2 regions of the Paenibacillus sp. 481 genome follow, and region 1 is predicted to be linked to the other one. Evidence: a T-box and tRNA genes for the amino acid it is inferred to sense, from the RefSeq annotation. Region 1 holds a T-box; the other holds one or more tRNA genes.
What was found. A T-box is a leader RNA that pairs with one kind of tRNA and senses whether it is charged. The one in region 1 lies ahead of leuS (leucine--tRNA ligase), so its partner is inferred to be a tRNA-Leu.
Positions count from the first base shown of each region.

Region 1 (8,279 bases):
GATGTCATGGCTCTCACATTCCCCTGCCTAAAATAGTGTGGTCAATATCTATACGTTCATTGTATTCGCCTTAACGCTTGCATGCAATACAACTCGCTGTCGCATGTTCACGCAGCTTGGCCAACATTTTAGACCCGATCCCTTTCACCTTGTCCAATTCGTCAACCGATTGAAAAGATCCGTGTTTATCACGGTAAGCGATAATCGCCTTCGCTTTGCTCGGGCCTATGCCTGGCAGTGTCGTCAATTGCTGTTCATCCGCTTCATTAATATTAATTCGGCGGTCATTTTGATCACTAGCTTCGGCCACAGGCAGCTTGCCATTTTTCTCAATCTGTACATCTGATGTCTGTACACCCGACGTCTTTGCACCCGATGCCTGTAAACCTCCTGCCTGTGCTCCATCTGTTAATGGGATTTGTGCAGTCTCCTCTTTCTCTTGAGCCACCTTCGGCTGTTGCTCACCCGCGATCACTGAAGGCTGCTCAAGAGCACCTTTTTCCGTCGCTGATTTTTGTCCATTTTTCTGTTTGTCCAACTGCTGCTTCTCTTTACTCCCCTGCTGCTCATCCTCCAACAGAAGCTGCTCCACCTCCTCGTTCAACAAGAGCCAATCTCCTTCGGCTTGCTGCATTTGTGGGCCTAACCATAACCATAAAAATAACAACATAGCGAATATAGCCAAAGTCATACAAAGCTGCCATACTCTGCGGGAAACATGCCCTACACCCCTCCGCAAATTGATCAACTCCTTCATTTGAGTACATCCTTTGTGTAATTGTTCATGTGTGAAATCAACCAAACCGCATATTGGTCAACCATTCAAGCATAAGCTTTGAAGAATAAGAGTTCGTGCCTGTTTGCCACGCGGCATGAAAGATTGGAAACGGCTCACTAACAAGGAGGAACAGCTCGTGAAAGTCGGGTTTATAGGTACGGGTAGCATGGGTTCAACGCTCATCGAAGCGCTTATTCGATCAGGAGCATTAGAACCAAGGCAAATCATTGCCAGCAACCGCACAAGCGATAAGGTGGAGCAACTCGCAGCCATTCATCCTGGCCTTATCGTCTCGCGCAGCAATGCAGAAACCGCACAACATAGCCAGATTGTGTTTCTTTGCGTAAAGCCATTAGAATTCAAACACGTGATTGATGAAATAAAAACCGTTGTTCATCCGGATCTAATTGTTGTTTCGATTACAAGCCCTGTGCTCATTAAACATTTGGAAAGTCGCTTAAACTGTAAGGTTGCCAAAATTATTCCGAGCATCACGAACTATGTTTGGAGCGGTGCATCCCTATGTATGTACGGCAAAAAAATTAAAACAGAGGATAGATTGCTACTAGAACAATTGATGATGTCCATCAGTAGCCCTCAACAAGTATCCGAGCAATTTACACGTATATCGTCTGATTTATCAAGCTGTGGTCCGGCATTTGTAGCGTTTTTTTTACAAAAATGGGTTCAAGCAGCAGTTAGTGAGACTGGTATTGATGAAAAAGAGGCCGCGCGGCTCGCGTGTGAAATGGTGTTAGGAACAGGCAAGCTGTTAACCGAAGGAGGTTTGACGCTTGAGCAATTGCAGCAGCGCGTAGCGGTCCCCGGCGGCATAACCGCCGAGGCGCTTCGCTTGCTGGACAGAGAGCTAGCAGGTGTATTTCACCAGCTCATCCAGGTCACTCATGCGAAATATGAGGAGGACTTACAAAAAGTCCACGCTCAATTTAACGATGAATAATGGAACACTTCTTATTAGCCGACTACAATATTGACGAGGCGGCCTTTGACCGCGATGACTTTGCGAACGGTCTTACCTGCGATAGCAGTTTGAACGTTCGGCAGGGACATCGCTTTTTCTTGCATTGCTGCTTCGTCCGCATCAACAGCCAGCTTGATACGACCGGCAAGTTTACCGTTCACTTGTACAGCAACTTCGACTTCAGCATCAATCGTCAACGCCTCGTCGTATGTTGGCCATGCTACATACGTAATCGATCCTGTATGGCCGAGACGCGTCCACAGCTCTTCCGCAATATGCGGAGCAAGCGGGGACAACAATTGAACAAAGCTTTCCATCGCTTTGCGTGGCAGCACGTCTACTTTATACGCATCGTTGATGAAGATCATAAGTTGGCTGATTGCTGTATTAAAGCGCAGCCCTTCAAAATCATCTGTTACTTTCTTAACCGTTTTGTGCCATGTACGCACAAATGCGTCGTCTGCTGGCGCATCGGAAATTTTCTCATTTAATTGACCGTTATCGGACACGAACAGACGCCAAATGCGGCTTAGGAAACGATACATGCCCTCGACGCCATTCGTATTCCAAGGCTTAGTCGCCTCAAGCGGCCCCATAAACATTTCGTACATGCGCAACGTATCTGCACCGTACTCGTTTACGATAATGTCCGGATTGATGACGTTACCGCGGGATTTAGACATTTTCTCGCCGTTTGTGCCGAGAATCATACCTTGGTTAATGAGCTTTTGGAACGGCTCTTTCGTTGCGACAACACCCAAGTCGTACAGCACTTTGTGCCAGAAGCGTGCATACAACAAATGCAATACCGCGTGCTCAACGCCGCCGATGTACAAGTCAACCGGAAGCCATTTTTGCTGTAATTCCTTCGAGCAAATTTCGTCGTTATTTTTCGGATCGATATAACGCAAATAGTACCAGCAGCTTCCAGCCCATTGCGGCATCGTGTTCGTTTCACGACGTGCTTTCATACCCGTTTCAGGATCGATGACATTAATCCAATCCGTCACGTTTGCAAGTGGAGATTCTCCCGTTCCAGAAGGACGAATCGCGTCGATATCAGGCAATACGAGCGGTAATTCGGACTCTGGCACTGTCTTCATCGTGCCATCTTCCAGATGGATGATCGGAATCGGCTCGCCCCAATAGCGTTGACGGCTGAACAACCAGTCACGCAAACGGTACGTAATTTTGCCTTGACCTTTGCCTTCTGCTTCAAGCCACTCGATCATTTTAGCCATAGCCGCTTCGTTCGTCATGCCGTTCAGGAACTCCGAATTTACATGCTCTCCGTCACCTGCATAAGCTTCCTTCGTTACATCGCCACCTTGAACGACTTCCACAATAGGCAAGTCGAACTGCTTCGCAAACTCCCAGTCACGCTCATCGTGACCTGGAACCGCCATGATAGCGCCTGTTCCGTAGCCTGCCAACACATAGTCCGCGATCCAGATCGGCAACTTAGCTCCGTTTGCTGGGTTAATCGCGTATGCACCCGTAAATACGCCTGATTTGTCTTTTGCCAAATCCGTGCGCTCAAGATCACTCTTGCGGGATGCTTGCTCCTGGTAAGCTTCGATAGCTGCTTTTTGCTCAGATGTTGCAATGCGTGCCACTAAATCGTGCTCAGGCGCAATAACGCAATACGTTGAACCGAACAACGTATCTGGACGTGTTGTAAAGACAACGAGTTCTTCGCTATGTCCATCAATGGCGAAGCGTACTTCAGCGCCTTTCGACTTACCAATCCAGTTGCGCTGCATATCTTTAAGACTTTCAGGCCAGTCCAACTCATCGAGATCTTCGATTAAGCGGTCCGCGTAAGCTGTAATTTTCAACATCCATTGGCGCATCGGCTTACGAATGACAGGATGACCGCCACGTTCCGATTTACCATCGATTACTTCTTCGTTCGCAAGTACAGTACCAAGTGCCGGACACCAGTTCACTGGTGCCTCTGACACGTAAGCAAGACCGCGCTTGTACAGTTGGACAAATATCCATTGCGTCCACTTGTAATATTCAGGATCAGTCGTGCTAAGCTCGCGATCCCAATCATAAGAGAAACCGAGTGATTTAATTTGACGGCGGAAGTTGTTAATGTTCTTTACCGTAATATCACGTGGATGTTCACCTGTATCTAATGCGTGCTGCTCTGCTGGAAGACCAAATGCATCCCAGCCCATCGGATGGAGAACATTGTAACCACGCATACGTTTGTAACGTGATACGATATCCGTTGCTGTATATCCCTCTGGGTGACCAACGTGCAATCCAGACCCTGATGGATATGGGAACATATCGAGCGCGTAGAACTTCGGCTTGTCTTCTTCCGTTGTAGCGAAGGTCTTATTTCCATCCCAATACTGCTGCCATTTTGGTTCAATTGTTTGCGGTTGATAACCGTGCGTCTGCTTCATTTCTTGACTCATAGACGGGCCTCCTAAATTTGCGCGTAATCATGTAGTAAGATTATTAGCCTAAAAAAAGCATAACTTGTCAGGTATATACCTACTAATGCATAAAAAAGCCCCTCATCGCTAGCGCATAGGCTAGGGACGAGAGGCATCGTTTCCCGTGGTACCACCCTAGTTAACAGCGGTATGCTTTACCTCTGTTCACTCGACACCCTTAACGCGGGTCATACGTCACCATGTAAACGCCATCGTTCAAGCTAGAACGATCACGCATCCATCGCGCAACTCCAAGGCGAGTTCACTTCCATCCCTTACCGACTCGCACCACCCGTCGGCTCTCTGGTTAAATTCAGGAAAGCTACTGCTCCTCTTCACGGTCTTTGCAAATTAAAGTAGTTATATCATATGAAATTACGTAACCATTGTCAATATGCGTAACCGCGCCAATACGACACTAGTCACCTGGGCTGTACACAAGATTAAGCGTGCAGCGCTAAGCCTTCACCGCAACGATGAACAATCGATGTGATTGTTCATCAGGGCTTGCCCACTTAAAGTCGGCAAACACGTTCACTTCCGTAAACCCTGCTTCTGCCAAGCTAGTGCGCAGCCATTCAAGGTCATAAGCACGCTGGGTATGACTTTCGTCAATACGCTCGTACATACCGCTGGCCTCATCTTGGACGAACAACGTCAGCTCATGTTGAATTTGGCTTAGCTCCTCATCATAGTCGCAAAACCAAATATAAGAAACGTCACCCTCATCATAAGCAAATGGCTGCGTCTCCGCATACTGCTCAAATTGCCGCACATGATGGACGTCAAAGACGAATGTTCCTCCTGCACGCAATTGATTGTACGTCGCTTGAAACACTTTTTTCACATCGTCCGGTTCCGTCACATAGTTCAGGCAATCACAAAAGGACACGACTGCATCGACTGGCTCTGGCACAGCCCACTCGCGCATATCTTGGCATACCCATTGCACCGTACCTCTGCTTGGGGCTGCCGAATCATATTTGTCGCGTGCAATAGCAAGCATCGTTTCTGATAGATCGATGCCTGTCAGCTGATAGCCACTTGCCGCAAGCGGCAGTGTTACATTACCCGTGCCACAGCCGAGATCAACGACGGTCGTTGGCTTGCCGCTACCGTAACGGTGCCAAGCCTCTGTCGCGAAAGATACCCACTGCTCATAAGGCATGTCTGCCATTAGACGGTCGTATACTGTCGCAAAGCGACCGTATGATTCCATCATGCTCTGCACTCTCCCTGTCTATCCACTTTGCCTGTCATACCGTCCGTAATTACTTAAACGAAGGGCGAGAAGGGCGAGAAGGCCGTGGCGAAGATGACGGATTAGGCTTTCTTGCTGTTAGGTCATCACGTTGCGTATTCCGGTTCGTTTCGTGCGCAACATTCGAACTGCTAGCAACATCCCCGGCATTTCTTGCATTCCCCGCACCAGATGGCTGTGTACCACCTGCACCATCTGCACCCAATTCTTTCGGCTTGCGCGGCTCTGATTGCATGATTTTCAGCACATCAGCCAACTGCTCTGAATCCATGGCAGCTCCGGCAGGAGTAAGCTCCGTCCAGCTGCCCTTTTGCACGATGACTCCCGCTTTTAGTAAACGGCCAAGCGAACGCTTAAAGGCAGACTTGCTCATCTCAAAGCGCTGCTTCACGACGTCAGCAGGACTCTCATCCGAATAAGGCATCGCCCCATTCGGGCGCTCCTTAAGTGCGCGGAACAGACGATCCGCATCTTTGTCCATGCCGACTTCTTTTTGTTCCGCCAACGTGACGTTTACACGGCCGTCTTCACGGACGTGCGAGATACGTACACGCACACGCTCTCCAACACGAAGCGGACGCGGGCGCAACGATTCGTGCAGGAAGCCAATCGCACCGAAGCCGAGCGGGCCTCCGTCCACGATAAAGAACGTACCCATTCGGAGTGCGCGATATACCGTCGCTTCATGCCACGTATTGCGCCAAGCATAAGGCGCATGAAACACAAGCTGATCCATATCAAGCTCGCCGGCAATCTTGGCAACAAGACGACCGACTTTGTCGAGCGCCATTTTCACATAGACACTCTCGCCGACTTTAGGATGAAGATCTTTCAGCTCGGGCAATTCACTAATCGGCAGCAGCAGTTGACGACCGATGCCCATTTCGAGAAAGTAACCGAAGCGGGGGTGGAAGTCAGCAATTTTCAGCAGGGCCACTTCTCCTAGCGTCAATAGCGGACGCTTCATCGTAGCGGCGAGACGGTCTTCGGTATCGAAGAACAAAAATACGTCGACCTTGTCGCCCGGCTCTACCTCACCCGTAACTTCTGTGTAGTGAAGCAGTACATCCTGCTCCCCATCCGTCAAAAAATAACCGTAAGGTGATTTTTCACGATCGATTATTAATTGTTGTACTTTTCCTGCAGCAAACGTCATGCCAATTCAACAACTTTCGCATCCGACCAAAGTTTTTCAAGGTTATAATATTCACGCTCATCGCGGTGGAATACGTGAACAATGACATCTCCCAAGTCATTCAGTACCCAACGTGCAGAATTAAAGCCTTCTGTTCCGCGAACAGACATACCTGCTTCGTGAGCACGCTTGCGAATTTCAGTTGAAATCGCTTGGACTTGCGTGTCTGAATTACCGTGACAAATAACAAAGTAATCCGCGATTAGTGAAATACCTTGCAAATCGAGCACGACTACGTCCATTGCCTTTTTATCTTCTACCGCATCAACGGCCAATTCCATGAGTTGTTTTGAGTTCAACGCCATTAATAAACCTCCCAAAAATGTTCCACTATATGATTTTTATGTTCATTATCTTGATCGAACTTGATCGAAATCTTTTACTTTTGCTTCACTAAGCTGTTCCGCGCCATTACAGTAAGAGGATAAATTGATTTCTGCTGCAAAATTAAGAACGTAATGGTCGAATCAAAGCCCGCCATCAGCGCTGCATCTAAATCGTGCTCCGCTCGTTCGCGGATATGCTCGACGCCCGGAAAATCACGTCCCGGTTCGATATAATCAGCAAGGCAGACGATCTTATCCAGAAGCGTCATCTCTTCACGTCCAGAAGTGTGGTAGCGAATCGCATCCAGCACTTCCTCATCTGTAACCTCATACTCGGTCTCCGCCACATAGGCACCAACAGGTGCGTGCCAGAGCGGCTTATCGTGATCCAGCAGCTCAAGAGCGACGCTGTGTTCACGCATGATCCGTTCCATTTTTTCAATCGGCCAATATTTAGCTACATCATGCAAAATAGCAGCTAGTTCTGCCTTGGCAGGGTCAGCTCCGAAACGTTCAGCAAGCTGAACGGCTGTAATCATAACGCCTTCTGTATGGGTCCATCGCTTAGCTGGCATTTGCGCCTTGACCGATTCAATCAATTGTTCGCGATTTAGCTTCATACAATCCCCACCTTGCCATATATTGTACGACCGTATCAGGAACGATATAACGAATGGATTGATCATTCGCTAGCCGTTCACGAATCGCCGTTGAAGAAATGTCCATTTGCGGCATTCGCGCTATCGTTAGGCGCTCTTGCCACGTTATCGGCCATGTTGACGTGTCCCATTCTGTTCCTGGCCGGTGTAGGCCGACAAAGCGAATACGCTGCATAAGCTCATCTATCCGATGCCATTTGGGCAAGTAAGCGACCATGTCGCCACCGATAATCCACGAAAATTGTACATCTGGATAGGCAGTCTGTAATTCGGTCACCGTATCATACGTGTATGATTTACCTGATCGAACCAGTTCCCAGTCGCTTGCATGAAAATGGGGGTTGGCATGTACAGCCAGCTTTACCATTTCCAAACGTTGCTCCGGAGAAGCCGTCGGCTGCTTCGGCTTATGCGGCGGCACACGTGTAGGCATAAACCATACTTCATCCAGCGACGCATCTTCTCGCGCACATTCGGCTGCAAAAAGATGTCCGATATGAATCGGATCGAATGTCCCGCCCATGATACCGATTTGGCGCATTCGCAATGCCTCCTGACTTACGCTTTCGCTTTTGGCAAAATAATTTCTTTATGCTCGCGCGACTCTTTGTACAAGACGATTGTC
Region 1 is NZ_CP075175.1:850,394-858,672, forward strand. It holds gene KIK04_RS03510 (deoxycytidylate deaminase) at 1-8, opposite strand, end outside; gene KIK04_RS03515 (ComEA family DNA-binding protein) at 71-670, opposite strand; gene comER (late competence protein ComER) at 915-1,739, shown strand; gene leuS (leucine--tRNA ligase) at 1,754-4,192, opposite strand; T-box leader at 4,312-4,561, opposite strand; gene KIK04_RS03530 (class I SAM-dependent DNA methyltransferase) at 4,671-5,432, opposite strand; gene KIK04_RS03535 (CvfB family protein) at 5,485-6,630, opposite strand; gene rsfS (ribosome silencing factor) at 6,627-6,974, opposite strand; gene yqeK (bis(5'-nucleosyl)-tetraphosphatase (symmetrical) YqeK) at 7,049-7,615, opposite strand; gene KIK04_RS03550 (nicotinate-nucleotide adenylyltransferase) at 7,587-8,195, opposite strand; gene yhbY (ribosome assembly RNA-binding protein YhbY) at 8,213-8,279, opposite strand, start outside.

Region 2 (8,279 bases), 2.5 Mb from region 1:
CTCTTGGTACGTGGATGCCCAGTTATGATCCCCGCAGCCGAAGACTGCATAGCGCACGCCTTCACATTCGGAGGCATCTGCTCCCTGAAGCCACTCGACAAACTCGCGTGCATTGCTTGGTGGCTTGCCATTATAGGAGGCAGATATAATGAGAACAACGCCTTCCTTCGGGAGCTTGGCGGCCCAAACATTCAGTGGCGCGACCTCCGTCTTGAACCCTTGATAACGAGCCATATCCGCTAATTCCCGTGCTATTCCTTCTGCTGTCCCCAGATTGGAACCGTAGAGAATGAGCAGCGGCGTATGATGAGCATCCACTCGACTCGTGGAAACTAGAGCATCTTTAGGCGCAGGAGAAGCCGAATCAGAAGCCACACCAGAGGCTGATGCAGCACCGTCGGCTGGCGCAACGATCAGCCCATGCTTACTCCGCGAACGAACACGCATCGTGAAACCGTCCGGCTTCAAGGTCAACGTTTCCTTTACTTTTAACTGATAATTCGTATGGTCAATAATCTCAAAATGCTTCAACACCATCCCTAGCACGAGAACAGCTTCTTGGATCGCGAACTGCTGACCGATACAAGCACGCTGTCCATTACCGAACGGCTTAAACGCATGATGCGGTACTTGGCTGATATCTTCGAACCGCTCAGGGCGAAACGCTTCAACATCCTCTCCCCACACGGCTTGATCACGATGAAGCACCGGAACTAACACATTGACACTATCCCCTTGCTTCATCGGGTATTGTCCCGCCAACATCGTGTCTTCCTTCGCGTAGAGGGCAAATGCAGGAGCCGTCGGCCATAGACGCAGCGATTCGTTCAGAATCATACGTATGTAGGTAAGCTCACGTACTTGGTTATACGTAGGTATCGCATCTGTGAGGACACGATCCACTTCTTCATAGGCTTTGTTCAACTTGTCAGGATGTTTTAGTAAATAATACAGCGCAAACGACAGCAATCCACTCGTCGTTTCATGTCCAGCAATGAGAAACGTAATAATCTGATAACGAATATTTTCGTCGTCCAGCCCTTCACCCGTATCCGGGTCTTTGCCATTCAACATATGAGATAGTAGATCATCGCCGTCACTGCCCGACTGCCCTTGTGCTCTCCGCTCGGCAATGATCTTGTCTACGAGTGAGAACATCGCTTGAATATCATGTTGATACTGGCGTTTCGTAATGACCATCAGCTTATCTTGGATGCCCAGTCGCTGCAATTGACTCATCGCTTCATCTAATGCGCGTGTCATGCTCGTAATGAACGGATGAGATTGTTCGCGATAAAAGCTGTTGAAGCGGTAATTGAAACCGCATAACCCGATCGTATCCAACGTTAAACGCGTCATATCCTCCGCCACGTCGATACTTTCATCCGGATTCAAGCGCATCCATTTCTGAACAAGCTGCACAGCAATGTCGACCATCATCTCATGATAGCCGCGCATCGCCAACTGGCTGAAGCTGGGCAGTAAAATATGGTGCGCCCTCTGCCAATTCGGTTCCTGAGTCGCACTCGTGAACAAGCCGTCTCCGGTAAAGGCACTTACTTTTTGCAGCGGCGCCCATATTCGTTTATCAAACCGCAACTCATCGCAAGCATCTTCCACCAATTGATGACCTGAAATGTAAACTTCCTTTCTTCCTCCTGGCAATTCCAAGCGAAATATAGGCCCGTATTCCTCCGCTAATCGCATCAAGGACTGCACAGGTGCTTCGAGATTAAGTTGCGGCAAATTGCCCAATGGACCGAACGACTTCGGCTGTGGGATTGTAGGTTGTGACATGCGCTCAAACCCTTCCTATTCCTGAACAGATTCTAAGCTATAGACGATTTCTTCATCCTTGTTACTATTTGAGAACAGGCACTAAAATATCCAATCACACACCGATTATTGAATGAGCGAGCTTGAGGGAATAAACGGGAACAGGTCTTTTGCGGTAATTGTAGAACTATGTTAGGAAAAAATAGAAGGGAGATTTATGACATGACATTTAGTGGTTATAGTGAAGAACTTCGCGGCCAAAAACAAGTGGAACTCCTCTTCGTTTGCATGTTTGGTACACCCGTTAAAAAACCAGAATTAGACTGGCTCATCCATAAATTTGGACTCGAATAACAAAAAAACCCATATACCAAGATGGGCTCTACAAATCTCATAGATTTATTAAGTTAATTTAACCAGCCAGCTCATAGACATTAGCCGTGACCACCTAATTTAAACGACAATAGACTATTGCTGTAGTCACAACAATCTAGGAGGTTGGTTATGGATTCAAATTACTTAAATCAACTTTGCAGGACCTGCATGAACAAATATGTTGGTATCCAAACCCATGACGGTAATAAGCATGATGGCTTCATCGCACACGTCGGTCAAGATCATGTCATACTTGCAATTCCTACCGATGAAATGATGAATCCGATGCAAGGTAGCTCCAGACAATTCGGATTTCATTCTGGCTTCTTTCCGAGACGCCGTTTTATTCAACGCCGTTTTCCCTTCCCGTTTATTGCGTCTTTGTTCTTACTTCCGTTCTTCTTCTAATAAATCGCGCGGGGTATGATTTATTCATATCCCTACATTTTCATTCCGGCCCTGTAATGTTCATTTTGTAGAGATATGTATGCATTCTAGGTTCATTCCGATTAACACACATGCACAATGTTTTTGATTGTAAAATTGCAAACTATAATGTCATTCAGGAGCCACCGAATTGTTCCTGAAATCCCCTCCTTGCGGAGTTTATTACAAATCTATCTAGCCAAGTTTGGAAATCACAAAACAATGAACGAGCAAGATCGAAATGGCACGGGCCTTCTGTCAAATACATGTATTCTTTCCTTGTGCTACATCATTCAGGTCGATGATGATATTATCCTCAATGATGCAGGCAACAATAATCCGTGAGGGATGATCGTATGGTTTGTTCCATTGAATGATGTCATCGATTGAGAAAATTTCAATCTCTCCCGTACATCCGACATTCGAAAATGGTCTAAAGCCGTTTGTGATAGATAAAAATTTAAAAAATCTTCGGGCAATGGAAAGTACGACTCAAGTATTCTGAAATAAACGATTTTAAACATACATAATGGACACAGAAAAGGAGCCTGACGACAATCATTGTTAGACTCCTTAATAGATCAATCCACTTGTGTTACTTATCATGTAGACCAAGTACTATTTTCCATTTAAATGAAATTATTACTTCACAATCTTTTATTCGCGATCTGCTCCCCAGTTTCAATGTTGGACAATCCACCTTTAGATATTTTAACCAATGATTCTAATTTAGCTAAAGACAGATTTGCTTTAAACCTGTATTGTTGCAGCAGTTCTCCCAAAGGTGTCGTTTCACGATTCACGTTATCACCTTCCCACAGATAAGTTCCAGATTAATACATTCAGTCGTTCTTACCATCAACCTACATACGTGTAAACCATATTTTGTTTAATTACGCTTATTTAGAGGAAAAAGGTTTTAGATGCAAATAATCAAAATGAGAACAAAAAAAAGTGTGCCTCTGTGCACACCTTCTAAGTTCGATATTATAAATCGCTTAAAATATTATGGCGCAGTAAAGAGAACTCGAACCTCCACGGGTATACACCCACTCCCCCCTCAAGATAGCGTGTCTACCATTTCACCACTACCGCTCAGAACCATAAGGCCGCCTATACATAGTAATTAAATATCACCCTCACTATTTCTCACGACAACCTCACCATTCGGATACTTGTACTTAATATACTCTCCGCCCCAATCACAAAGCACCTTCAACACCTCTTTCAACGACTCACCATATTCCGTAAGTGAATACTCAACTTTTGGCGGAACTTGATTGTATACTTTCCGCGAAATCAATCCATCTTGCTCAAGCTCTTTTAATTGTTCGGTCAGCATTTTTTGGGTGATCCCCGTTACCAACCGTTTTAATTCTCCTGTTCGAATGGGGCCTCTAGCTAAGTGATACAAAATATGCGCTTTCCATTTGCCCCCGATAACCTCTAAAACGACTTCTATTCGGTTGTTATATTGCTTCTCCATACGAATCCCTCTTCTTTTTTATAGGTACTTTTTCGTGCCTATCGTACAAAAAGGTGTCTATATCACAAAAAAGTGCGTACTTTTCATTATCTCCGTACTATAACATAATAAGTCTCGTAAGCAACTTATATGGAGTGAGCGCGAGAGGCTAACATCAAAATGACTCATCCATAATGAGTTCATTATCATTATACAAAATACATGTTGGAGGTATTTCAAATATGAAAATAGTTAATCGTAATGCAAATTTTTATGACGTAATCAAGGACCGCCGTTCGGTGCGCATGTTTGACCCTTCGTTCAAGATGTCTGACGAAGAAATCAAAGAAATTATTGCAGAAGCTATGCTTGCTCCGAGTGGAACGAACCTAAATCCTTGGCGTTTTATGGTCTTTACAGACCCAGCTCTTAAACAAAAGCTGCTTCCAATGGCTTTGGGACAACAGCAAGTAGCTGATGCATCCGCAGTCATTGTGATATTGGGTGATATGGACGCTTATACCGTGGAGAACGCTGATAAAATCAATCAAAGAGCTGTAGATGCTGGTTATATGACGACAGAAATTAAAGACAGAATTAACAGCAGTGTAGAGGGTTACTACGGTTCTGTAAGTGAACAAACAAAAAGAGAATGGCACAATCTTGACGGTGGTCTCGTAGCGATGCAGTTGATGCTCGCAGCAAAAGCGAGAGGCTATGATACGGTACCTATGCTCGGCTATAGTACTGAACAATTCCGCAAAGAGTTTAATGTGCCAGACCATTTGGTCAACGTCATTATGATTCCAGTGGGTAAAGCAGCGCAACCAGGGTTCCCAACGGTGAGATTGGGTGTTGACGAAGTAACAACTTGGAATGGCAAGCTCTAATCTCCATTCGAATCATTCGACTATAAGACATTCTTCATACAATAAGGAGCCGTTACCTTACGCTCATCTGAGTCAACAGAAGTCAACAGCGCAAATAACGGTTCCTTAGAAGGATGTTTTAGCAAAGCGTATAGCACAGGCATTAGCACGTTCTGTACGCTTTTCTATTTCATCTAATCGTGGATATTGTGTATCTATAATAATAACGAAAGAAGGTTTATATTATGAAATTAAGCGTCTTGGATCAAACACCAACTTCAGATGGACAGACTTCTGCTGAAACGTTACAACACTCGATTGAGTTGGCTCAATTAGTTGACCAATTAGGATATAACCGAATCTGGTACTCCGAGCATCACGGATCTGAAAATATAGCTAGTGCATCACCTGAAATCTTGATTGCTCATATCGCATCCGTCACGAATCAGATTCGTGTCGGGTCAGGTGGAATCATGCTTATGCACTACTCACCATTAAAAATGGCAGAAGTGTTTAAGACCTTATCGACGTTGTATCCAAATCGAATTGATTTTGGCGTCGGCCGTGCACCTGGCGGCGATCGGATGTCTACCTATGCTTTGCATGAGGGCAGGCAGCCCAAGATGGATAACCAATACGATAAACTAAAAGACACCATCATGCTGATGACTGAAAATATTCCCGATGATAGCGTGTATAAGCGTACATTGGCTGCTCCTGCGGGTGCTCCACTACCAGAAGTGTGGTTATTAGGCTCAAGCGGAAGCAGTGCTGCCCAAGCAGGACGATTCGGTATCGGCTATTCATATGCGCAATTTATTAGCGGGCAATTATCAGCTTCGATGCTGGATGCATATCGCACCAATTTCACGCCATCAGAAATCATGGCTACCCCACAAGTCAATGTAGGTTATTTCGTGATGGCGGCACAAACATCTGAAGAAGCTGAGTATCATGCAGCTAGTTTAGATTTGAATTTATTGTTCTTAGAAAAAGGAATTCCTTTTCAAATATTGTCGCCAGAAGAAGCAATGAATTATTCCTATACGGAAATGGATAAAATGCGTATTCAGCACAACCGTAGTCGATTCCTTGTAGGAAGCGCAAAAGAAGTAGCAGATACACTCCGTCAACACGACGAGCAATTTAATATCAATGAAGCTGTAATCGGAACAATCAGCCATAGTCATGAAGCAAGGCTACAGTCTTACCGTTTGCTTGCAACAGAACTTTTATAAAAAAGGGAGAGAACATATATGATTAACATTTTGGATCGAATCAACGTATTAGCTAGAAAAAATAAGGGGAACGGTCTAACACATTCCGAGTTAGAAGAACGCGATGTCTTGCGCCAACAGTATTTACAAATTATTCGGGGGCATGTCAATACTTCCTTTACAGGATTAACGATATTAGATGCTCATGGTCATGATGTTACTCCAAAAAAATCGAAGCATGATAGCGCATGAAAATGACGACTGGCTTAGAACAAGCCGTATATGCTCTCTTGCTACTTCATCGATTACCTAATCAAGCCATGTTGTCAGGCGAATCATTAAGTCAATTGTTACATGTTTCGCCAACTTATCTACAAAAGCTAATGAGAAAGCTTGTACAAGCAGGACTTGCGTCTTCAGTGCCAGGTGTAAAAGGTGGATTTCGTTTACTAGCTAGTCCTGAACATATTCGAACATACGATGTGTATATGGCCATAGAGGGTGTCGAATCTCTTTATCGCTCAAACGGCGTGTTTCGTGCCCTATTTGAATTAAAGGAAGAGCAAAACTGTCTACTCAATGATGTGATGGAAGAAGCAGAACATGCTTGGCAGACTATTTTAACACGTACAACGATCGCTTCTTTACATGATGCACTTATTCACACATCTTCTACTGACGCTCTCCATAAGATGGATTCGTGGTTGATAACAAAAATGGTTTCGTAGTCAATGAAGGAGGGGGAAAAAGAATGTTCGTTAGAGTCGTTCATTTCAAAAGCAAAGCAGGCATGGAAGAGCAATTACGGAAAATAGGGCGGGACGTTCTTGTACCTATTAATAAAGATGCAGGCTGTGAGCAAGTACATTTCCTAGAACCTACTGCTGATAATCACTCTTTTGGTGTAATAAGCATTTGGGACAATAAAGAGCAGTTAGATGCGATGAAAAATAGTGAAAGATATCGTGCTTTAATTCAGGATTTAACTCCATTGATTGAATCAATAACCGATCAGTTGTATCTTACGGAATAATCGTCTAATAAGAAGGACAAATACAAAGCCTAATTTCTCGCTTATACGGTTGAGGAATTGGGCTTTGTTGTCCTACACAATTACAAGCCTCAAAGTCTTCAGCTACGAATCCATGGTGAGAAACTAATTCAACTGATAAATGAACCCCTTTAACTCAACCTTTCTTCGTTTAATTGTTCATTCTTCATTTTGTTATACCGCTCTTTTAAAGATACAGCCCCAATTACTCCTGTTACGATTATTAATAATCCACCACCAGAAAATACAGTAGCAATTGACACTAGAGCTAATATAGCACTAATAAATCCGAGAGAAAGTGTATCACTAGCATAATTTATTGAAGAAGATATACTAAATACTTTCCCTAACATATGTTTGGGCACTTGATCTTGAATAATGATAATTCTAGAAAGTCCCTCACATGCCTGCCCTATTCCTATCAGAATTGTAGCTGTATATATGACAGGTATCGAGGGGACAATACTTATTGATACAAGTCCTATTCCCCATATAATAATACCAAAATTAAATATAAGTATCGGGTTAATACGTTTAAATGAGCCCAGTAAAATAGAACTTATAAATGCTGCTGCACCAAGTATCCCTGTTATATAACCAAATGTTGATATTCCGCTCTCCAAATATGTTTCTAAATAAATAGGTAGACCAACACGCCATAAACCAGTATTGATTAAAATACTTAGCCCTTGAACAATCACAATGAATGAAATATCTTTATTTTCCCTTAAATATTTGATAGTCAATTTCAAATCCGTCATTGTGCCTTCTTTTTGAAGCGGCACATCAACGTCTGTCTTTTTTGGTGTGTAAGTTATTAGTAAATGAAAAATACCAGCGCCTAATACGAAAAGAAAAGCCAAACTAAATAAATGGATTTGAGTAGTTAATTTCAAGACAACACCTATAGAGGCTGGAACTAAAATACTTGCCCCACGTTGAATCGAATCTAGTAACGCATTTCCTTCTTGTAACTTTTCTTTTGACAAAATCTCTGGCAATATAGCTCTGAAACTTGGTTCAGCAAAACAGTTACAAATACTTATACCAACAGCTAAAACCATTAAAGTAACATAGTTTATATATCCTAATGAATATAA
Region 2 is NZ_CP075175.1:3,352,541-3,360,819, reverse strand. It holds gene KIK04_RS14915 (bifunctional cytochrome P450/NADPH--P450 reductase) at 1-1,797, opposite strand, end outside; gene KIK04_RS14910 (phosphatidylinositol kinase) at 2,320-2,559, shown strand; gene KIK04_RS14905 (helix-turn-helix domain-containing protein) at 3,225-3,380, opposite strand; tRNA gene KIK04_RS14900 (tRNA-Leu) at 3,587-3,672, opposite strand; gene KIK04_RS14895 (winged helix-turn-helix transcriptional regulator) at 3,704-4,063, opposite strand; gene KIK04_RS14890 (nitroreductase family protein) at 4,285-4,932, shown strand; gene KIK04_RS14885 (LLM class flavin-dependent oxidoreductase) at 5,157-6,149, shown strand; gene KIK04_RS14880 (DUF896 domain-containing protein) at 6,168-6,380, shown strand; gene KIK04_RS14875 (Rrf2 family transcriptional regulator) at 6,377-6,856, shown strand; gene KIK04_RS14870 (putative quinol monooxygenase) at 6,829-7,161, shown strand; gene KIK04_RS14865 (MFS transporter) at 7,311-8,279, opposite strand, start outside.
Region 2: it has a tRNA-Leu gene. The T-box ahead of leuS (leucine--tRNA ligase) is inferred to sense a tRNA for this amino acid. The anticodon was not compared.